2 regions of the Cytobacillus sp. BC1816 genome follow, and region 2 is predicted to be linked to the other one. Evidence: predicted binding sites of a transcription regulator. Region 2 holds the regulator's gene; the other holds the start of a gene.
What was found. Region 2 encodes NrdR, which represses ribonucleotide reductase genes. Its sites were predicted from a motif close to AACACNATATATNGTGTT; they were not measured.

Region 1 (4,430 bases), 290 kb from region 2:
TTCGGAATCAATGTCCGGGCTTATACTTATATCCGTACTATGGGGCCAGATGGACTGAAGGCAGTTACGGAAAATGCGGTATTAAACGCAAACTATATGATGAGAAGGCTTGCGCCATTCTTTGACCTGCCATTTGACAGACATTGCAAGCATGAATTCGTTTTAAGCGGAAAGCGCCAAAAGAAACTTGGCGTGCGTACATTGGATATTGCCAAGCGCCTTCTTGACTTTGGCTACCATCCCCCAACCATCTACTTCCCGCTTAACGTGGAAGAGTGCATAATGATTGAGCCGACAGAAACAGAATCAAAAGAAACGCTGGACGCTTTTGTCGACGCCATGATTCAAATAGCTAAAGAAGCTGAGGAAAACCCTGAGATTGTTCAGGAAGCACCTCACACAACAGTAATTGGCCGTCTGGATGAAACAATGGCTGCAAGAAAGCCGGTTCTTCGCTATCAAAAACAATAAAACGAAAATGGGTGTCCTTAAGAGGGCACTCTTTTTTTCGGTATATTGACTATTATCTGAACTCTGTGAAGGAATAAGGAAATTCGTGAGTAATGCAGCGATTCCGGGGAAAAGAATCAAGCTAAATGAGGAAAAAACAGCGGTTTTTCGGAATGAATTATGATTGAACCTGCAGAGGGTTTTCCAATCAAGAGACCCCGTTAAGGTAACGGGGTCTTTTCAAATATTGCTATTATTTTTTCGCTTTCACTTTTCCTGTCCATTTTTTAAATCCGCCCTGCAGGTGTGAAAGGTCTTTGTATCCTTTACGATGCAAAAACTGGGCAGCTCTCGCACTTCTCATGCCGCTTTGGCAATATAAGTAGACTGGCTTGTCCGGACGCAATTCCTTCATGCGCATTTTCATTTGTGAAAGCGGTATATTGCGGGCACCTAAAATATGGCCGTTTTCAAATTCATTTGGTTCACGTACATCAATTAATTGGGCTTTTCTGTAGCCTTCTCTGAACTGGTCTTCCGAAAGCGTTTTAACAATTCGGCGCTGATAAAACCAGGTTATCACGGAATAGGTAATGATTGCACCCAAAATGATAAGAATGAAATAAAGTGTTTCCAATATGTCTTTCTCCTTTCACACATAGGTAAGCCAACTAATATTATATAAGCCTTTCCTAATAGGAGTAAAGGAAATCTGTTAAATTTGTTATGGAAATTCAACTTGCTTTAAATTTCACTGGAATTTTGGTAGACTATTAACCGCAAATGACTAGTTAAAGAATCTGAAAATGAGGGCTACATATGACTAAAGAAGTTTGGCGGTTTATCGATTCGAAAGAGGGATCACCTTCTTTTAATATGGCTTTGGATGAAGCATTGCTTGACTGGAACAGTGAAGGCAAAATGCCTCCTGTAATCCGTTTTTACGGCTGGAATCCGGCAACTCTTTCAATCGGTTATTTCCAAAAGGTTGAAAAAGAAATAGATATGGAAGCTGTGAAGCAGCATGGATTGGGATTTGTCCGCAGGCCTACAGGCGGAAGAGGCGTGCTTCATGAACATGAACTCACTTACAGTGTGATTGTACCTGAATCCCACCCCGATATGCCGAATACAGTAACTGAGGCATACAGAGTTATTTCTGAAGGGATTTTAAAAGGTTTTCACGGACTTGGGATGGAAGCTTATTTTGCAGTGCCGAAGACAGCTGATGAAAGGGACTCTCTGAAAAATCCAAGATCTGCTGTTTGTTTTGATGCCCCCAGCTGGTATGAACTTGTTGTAGAAGGCCGTAAAGTGGCGGGGAGCGCACAAACAAGGCAAAAAGGGGTAATCCTTCAGCATGGTTCCATTTTGCTTGATTTGGATGAAGACAAGCTGTTCAGCTTGTTCAAGTATCCGAATGACAGAGTCAAAGAGAGAATGCAAAAAGCCTTTAAGAATAAAGCTGTTGCCATAAATGAGCTGACAGCTGAAAAAATTACTCTGGATCAAGCAAAAACAGCTTTCAAAAAGGGATTTGAAGAAGGCTTGAATATTGAACTTGAACCTTACAGGCTTACAGATGAAGAAATGGCATATGTACAAAAAATCGCAAAAGAGCGATATGAAAGTGATGACTGGAACTATAAGAGATAAAAGCGGCAAAGTCGCTTTTTCTCTTTTTTTAATGAATATTTTTCCAATTGTTACCCTGTAAAAGTGCAAGCTTCAAAATATGTTAAAATTTTTCGTTATTTGTCGGAAATCGGCTATTAACTCTGTTTTTCTTTAAATTTTGGTATATTTTAAGTTTGACAAAATTACTTTTAGCTGAATTTAACACAATATATAGTGGTGTCGAAAATATTTAGGACACTATATATTGATTTTGGGGTTTGAGGTATGGTAACTTTAGGGTACTCTTTTAAAACAGATAGATTTACCCTATCTGCCAGAATGCTTACACATTAATTGATAATTGAATTTAGAAGGAGTTGTAACAATGTCTGTTGCTCTAGGACAAAAAATGAAATTGAACATTGATCGTTTAAACAAGGATATCCGTCTTTTTCCTCAGGTTCACCCTGTAACCCCAGATATGAAAATGACCCACAAAGGTGTTTCCCGCTTAGTTATGCTAGATCGTTACACCTTCAAAGACACCGAGAAAGTGACACTCACAAACGGTGACTTCGTCGTCCTCACAATCAAGGAAGATCCAAAATTTCCGGCACGCGGCTTAGGGTTCATCCAGGATATTGACTGGGAAAACAAGACAGCCAAGGTATTAGTAGAGGAAGATTACAGAGGAGTGCTGGATGATCCGGAAGAATCGAGAACAGGCATTATTACAAAGCCTCTTGATGTAATCGAGAAACCCCTTGAAATCTACTATGAGCAAATCGCCAAGCGTAACGCAACAGGCCTGGCATCTGTTGAGAAGACCGAAGAAAAGAGAAAAGAATGGTTTGAAAAATTCTATCAGGAATTGAAAAACTTGAATTTCATTCCGGCTGGCCGCGTATTGTATGGAGCGGGTGCCGACACAGATGTTACGTACTTCAACTGCTACGTAATGCCATTCGTACAGGACTCCCGTGAAGGAATTTCCGAACACCGCAAGCAGGTAATGGAAATCATGAGCCGAGGCGGAGGAGTTGGGACAAACGGTTCAACCCTAAGGCCGCGCAACACTCTGGCTAAAGGAGTAAACGGCAAGTCATCGGGTTCAGTATCCTGGCTTGATGATATTGCGAAGCTTACACACCTTGTGGAGCAGGGAGGTTCCCGCAGAGGTGCTCAGATGATTATGCTGGCCGACTGGCATCCGGACATCATCGAATTCATCATCTCGAAAATGCAAAACCCAAGAATTTTACGATTCCTTCTTGAAAATACAAATGATGAAACAATAAAAAAATATGCAAAAGAAAAATTAAAATTCACTCCATTTACTGAACAGGAAATTGCCATGTACCAGGGTATTATTAATTACAAGAGCATTCCCGGCTATGGCGGATTCAGCGATAAAATCATAAAGGATGCCGAAGAAAAATTGGAGACTGGCGGTACTTACAGTGTTCATAATTCTGAATTTCTGACCGGGGCAAACATTTCAGTCTGCCTGACAAAAGAATTTATGGATGCAGTTGAAAATGATGCAGACTATGAGCTTCGGTTCCCGGATGTTGAATCATATGATGCTGATACCATGAAAACCTACAACGAAGAATGGCATAAAGTCGGTGACGTCAGAGAGTGGGAAAAACTTGGCTATAAAGTCCGAGTTCACCGCAAAATCAAAGCGAAAGAACTTTGGAACCTGATTAATATCTGTGCAACATACTCAGCAGAGCCAGGTATTTTCTTTATTGATAATGCCAACGACATGACCAATGCACAGGCTTACGGACAAAAGGTTGTAGCAACAAATCCGTGTGGCGAACAGCCTCTCGCGCCATATTCTGTCTGCAACCTTGCAGCAGTGAACCTTGCAGAAATGGCAGATAAGGAAAATAAGACCGTTAACTTTGAAAAGCTGAAGCGTACTGTTGAGGTAGGAGTACGTATGCAGGACAATGTAATAGATGCTACACCATACTTCCTTGAAGAAAACAAAAAGCAGGCATTAGGAGAGCGCCGTGTTGGTCTAGGCGTTATGGGACTTCATGATCTGCTGATCTATTGTGAAACAGAATATGGTTCTGAAGAAGGCAATGTGCTGATTGACAAAGTCTTCGAAACCATTGCAGCAACTGCTTACAAAGCTTCTGTAGAGCTTGCGGAGGAAAAAGGGAGCTTCCCATTTTTAACAGGTGAAAATCAAGAAGAAACAAATCGCCTGCGCAAAGCTTTTACAGAAACAGGCTTCATGCAGAAAATGCCTGAGGATATCCGTGAATCCATTTTACAAAGCGGAATTCGTAATTCACATCTGCTGACTGTTGCTCCTACTGGATCCACAGGTACCATGGTTGGAG
Region 2 (4,430 bases):
CATAAAAATAAATTCCTTTTCCCTTGGATCCCGGCTGGTAGTCCATAACAAAAGATGCCGCTTTATCAACGGCCTCAATGCGATCGTCATCATCATATATGGAATCAAAAGTGGCATGAAGGATATCAGATGGTACATATAAACTCTGAATTAATTTTTCGTTTCTCCGCTGCTCATCGTGCATGACCTTGCGCGGGCACTTATCATATTTCAGATCGACTGACCCTCTTTGAATCACAAGCTCCGGATGATAGCCCTGCATAAAGTTCACACAGCCCTCCAAGCTAGGACATTTATTGCACTCCTTGCTCTGCTGTGTATATTCAAAGAGTTTGCTAAGGCTCTTTTCAACCATCTCAGATGTCAATTCATCCCGATGAGTTTGGATAAATGCCTTCACTTCAGGGTGATTAAGCGTTTGGTTTCTCATTTTCTCATACCTTTTTTGAAAACCTTCATTGCCCGCAAGGCGTCTTAATGTTTCATTGATTTTCTCCATCAATCAGTCACCTCCTGTGATCGCAGTTTTTTTAATTTTTCGTTAAGCTCCCTCTTTTTCATTTCCAGCTCATACTGTTCCTTTTCGCTGTTTTGCTTCTGAGACTCTTTCTTTTTGGCGGCTGCACTGCCTTTTTCATCAAACCAGTCCGGCAGCATCTCCGTCCTGATCGGCTTCTTTTTGTTTCCAGCTGTGCTGGCTGTTTTCTTTCCTTCCGCCCAATCCAGGTATTGCCGGTGTTCTTTCTTAGCTAAATCAATAGCTTCCTGGGGTGTTTTTATTTTCTTTCTTGCCCAGTGGCCAGCTATTTTTTCTACGTAGCCTTTGGTCAATTTCATATCTGTTTTGAGCATAACATATTGAATCAGCACATTAATTACCCCGGGCAAAAGCTTTTGCTGGAACATGACATCTTCAATAATCTGCAGATCACCTTTCGATGGCTCTGCCCCTCCGGATATATCCTTTAAAAGCTGCCTTGGTGAGGTGATCTCCAAATAACGGATCAATTCTTCTTCCTGGGTTTCAGGCTGTTTTTTATGAGTCTGATGGATGGCAGGATGAACCCTGTCAATCAGGGAAGGCAGCTGGTCCTGATTTTGGATTTGATACCAATCCCGTGCAGATTTTCTTAACTCCTCAATGTCTATCTCATTATCTTCATTTACAGCACTGATGACGATATTTTTCATTTGAATAGGGTCGATTCCGTACAAAAAGGCAAGATTGCTGATGGATTCCTTTACTTTAACTGTAATGGCCTTTTTCGGTACAAGCGATTCATTCAGCCCTGCCTGAAGCAGTTCAAAATTAAAATCTTCATTCCCGATTTGAATGCCTTCCTGCTCCTGCCTTCCAATATACCCTTCCCCCTCTGATTCATTCATCAGCTGCACCACTTCATCGCCAACCTCAAAAGTACCTGGGTGTCCTGATTTAAATACATCCTGAAAAGCCTTGGTTACTTCCTCATACCCTGTGGCTGTCATCACCTTCTGATCTGAGAAGAAGCGCTTCAGCCTCATAAATTGGTTTCTGCCCAATTTCTTATAAAGATAAATATTGAGCATGCCATCAAGGAAAAATTGTTCAGGTGTCAGCGGGGGGAGCAGTTCATAAATAAATGACCTTGTCTCCTCATCTTTGTTTACGTATACCTTTAAAAGTCCTATCCCTTCAAGCTTGAGGCGGGCTTCATATATATCCTTAAGCCCCATGTCCATAAAATTCATTAAACTATGGTGTGAATTAGAAGATGACCATAGCCTATTTTCTTCAAGTTCCGCCCATAATGTCATATATAAACTGAAGCATACAGAGCCAATGAGCGGCTGGTATAACAGCGTCAGCACTTTTCGGTCATAATCATGCAAAAGCCCGCTAGCTGCTACTGTATATCGATCAATGGGGAGCATCTCCTGCCAATGCTGGGCCATGGTGTTCACCTTTTTCTATTAAGAATATTTATTACACTTATTAATCTCAAAAGCATATACCGTAAAAAAAGAGCCAAAGAAGTCCTTCAGCCCATCAAACTATTTCATTAGAAATCAGAGACAGCGACAGCTGACCTGATTTAAGATTGTTCTTTTTTGATTAATTCTTTGAGTTCATCAATAAAAACATTGATATCCTTAAATTGCCTGTATACCGATGCGAAACGGACATATGCCACATCATCCACATTTGCGAGCCTGTCCATGACCATTTCGCCAATTTCATCGCTTTTTATTTCGGAGACACCGTTGCTGCGGAGCTCTTTTTCCACTTCAAAAGTAATGTCCTCCAGGTCCTTTAGGGCAACCGGCCTCTTTTCACATGCTTTAATAAGGCCTCTCAGTATTTTTTCCCGGCTGAATTCCTCTCTGGTGCCTTCTTTTTTCACAACGATTAAAGGAATTTCTTCCACTTTTTCAAAAGTCGTAAACCGGTATCCGCATTTCTCGCATTCCCTTCTGCGCCGAATGGACCTGCTGTCATCAACAGGACGGGAATCGAGAACACGGGTATTATTGTTTTGGCATGAAGGGCATCTCATACAATCAGCTCCGAATTCTTTTATAAGTAAGTTATTTTGCTGGCGTTAGACCAATTACCGAATTTTATTTGTTACTCTTATCTTATAAAAAAGGAGTTGTCAGTACAAGTACTACTATTTATCTGCGTTTCTTGCAGAACCGAGAAAATCATGCCGTTTATTCACCTTTTCATAAATGGAAAGAGCTTCTCTCTTAAGGATTGGGTGGACACCTGCCGGAGAGGATTGCTCAGTTGAGATATTGATATCTACCGCCGTTTCGAAAGGCCTGACAGTCACGACTGTGACAATGGCAAAACAAGATTTAATTTTCTTAATTTCTGCTGCTATCTCGCCGCGTTCTCTGGAAATGCTGAGAATGTTCACATTTTGGTCTGCTTTAAATAAATCTTCGATCGTTTGCATCATTTGAGCTGTATTAGTTCTATAATATCTTGTAGTGAGCTCAGGATCAGAGTGGTTTTCATTTGTTTCACACTGCTTTTTATAGCGGCTGGCAAACTGCCTGAAAATAGACATCCTCTTTCCTCCGTTATTTATTATGTATCCTTATTGTACTATTTTTTACAAATGTCTCATAGATTCTTGTTTATCTTACATATTATGCCCGTTAATTTCCGCTGCAGGCACTCAAGCTTTCCCTCGGGACTGCCGACGCCCCCGACGCTCTGCGTCTGCGGGGTATTCCATTGTACGCTACTCCCTCAGGAATTTGAATAAACTTCCTTGAATGAGCATTTTCGAGGATCTCGCACCTTCCGCTCCAATCAACTCAGTGAATAACTCATTTAGAAGATTAAAAACAACAAATTGAAGTTTTATACTCCGGGCAAAATAAAAAGAGGTGTATTAAATACACCTCTGGATTGCCTAAGATCATTCTGTTATTAAAGTACCTGAGCTTGTTTAACTTGAACTGGACCCATACCGCGAGGAATTTCGATATTCTCACGCGTTTGAGCTCCTAACGATTCTGCAATAAAGTCTGCAGCGATGTTAGGGTCAAGATCTCCACACGTATACACATCAATGCTGGCATAGCCATGCTCCGGGAAGCTGTGAATAGTTAAATGAGATTCAGAGATGATAACCACTCCGCTTACACCCTGTGGCGCAAACTTATGAAATGCAACCTCGCGAATTTCAGCACCAGATTTTAATGCAGCATTTACGAATGTCTGCTCAATAAAATCCATATCATTTAACTTTTCAAAATCGCATCCCCAAAGTTCTGAGATTACGTGACGACCCATAGTTTCCATATTCAAATTTCCCCCTTTAAACTTTTAAGCTATTAATTAATGAAATTCCAGATTTAAACTGGTCCATAACTACCACGGGGGAAAGTTAGTCCAGAGAGGTCCTAACCCTTTAAGTAGCTACCATACCAAAACCTCGGAGAAGTTCACGAGGATTAGTATACTTTGTTTAATTTCTTTTTGCAACACATTGTTTTACATTTTTTTTGGCAAAATCCTTGAAGGCTTTGTCCTTCTCAGGATTTAATTCTGTCCAATAAAAGGAGCCTGCCGGGGAATGGCAGGCTTAAGGGTATGGGTAGTTTTATATTAAGAGAAACTGGCAATTAACCAATTTTTACTGCAGATGCCTGAAAAAGTTCCTGTGCAACAAATTTTGTTAAATCTACAACGCGGCAAGAATAGCCCCACTCATTATCGTACCATGCAAGTACTTTCACTTTGCTGGTGCCGATTACCATTGTTGATAATCCATCAATGATGGCAGAGTGTTCATTTGTGTTGAAATCAATTGAAACCAATGGTTCGTCAGTAATATCAAGGATACCGTGCAGCGATCCCTGTGAAGCAGCTGCAAAAGCCGCATTCACTTCTTCTATTGTAACGTCGCGCTTTAAGTCCACCACGAGGTCAA

Region 1: a site for NrdR is predicted at 2,289-2,306, ahead of ACR42H_RS20285 (vitamin B12-dependent ribonucleotide reductase). Genes of this name have one in related genera too.

What each region holds. Positions count from the first base shown of each region.
Region 1 covers NZ_CP195611.1:3,980,423-3,984,852, reverse strand. The annotation lists gene gcvPB (aminomethyl-transferring glycine dehydrogenase subunit GcvPB) at 1-471, shown strand, start outside; gene ACR42H_RS20295 (rhodanese-like domain-containing protein) at 704-1,087, opposite strand; gene ACR42H_RS20290 (lipoate--protein ligase family protein) at 1,270-2,106, shown strand; gene ACR42H_RS20285 (vitamin B12-dependent ribonucleotide reductase) at 2,453-4,430, shown strand, end outside.
Region 2 covers NZ_CP195611.1:4,265,706-4,270,135, forward strand. The annotation lists gene dnaI (primosomal protein DnaI) at 1-499, opposite strand, end outside; gene ACR42H_RS21700 (replication initiation and membrane attachment family protein) at 499-1,935, opposite strand; gene nrdR (transcriptional regulator NrdR) at 2,076-2,537, opposite strand; gene ACR42H_RS21710 (hypothetical protein) at 2,652-3,056, opposite strand; gene speD (adenosylmethionine decarboxylase) at 3,425-3,799, opposite strand; gene ACR42H_RS21720 (glyceraldehyde-3-phosphate dehydrogenase) at 4,123-4,430, opposite strand, start outside.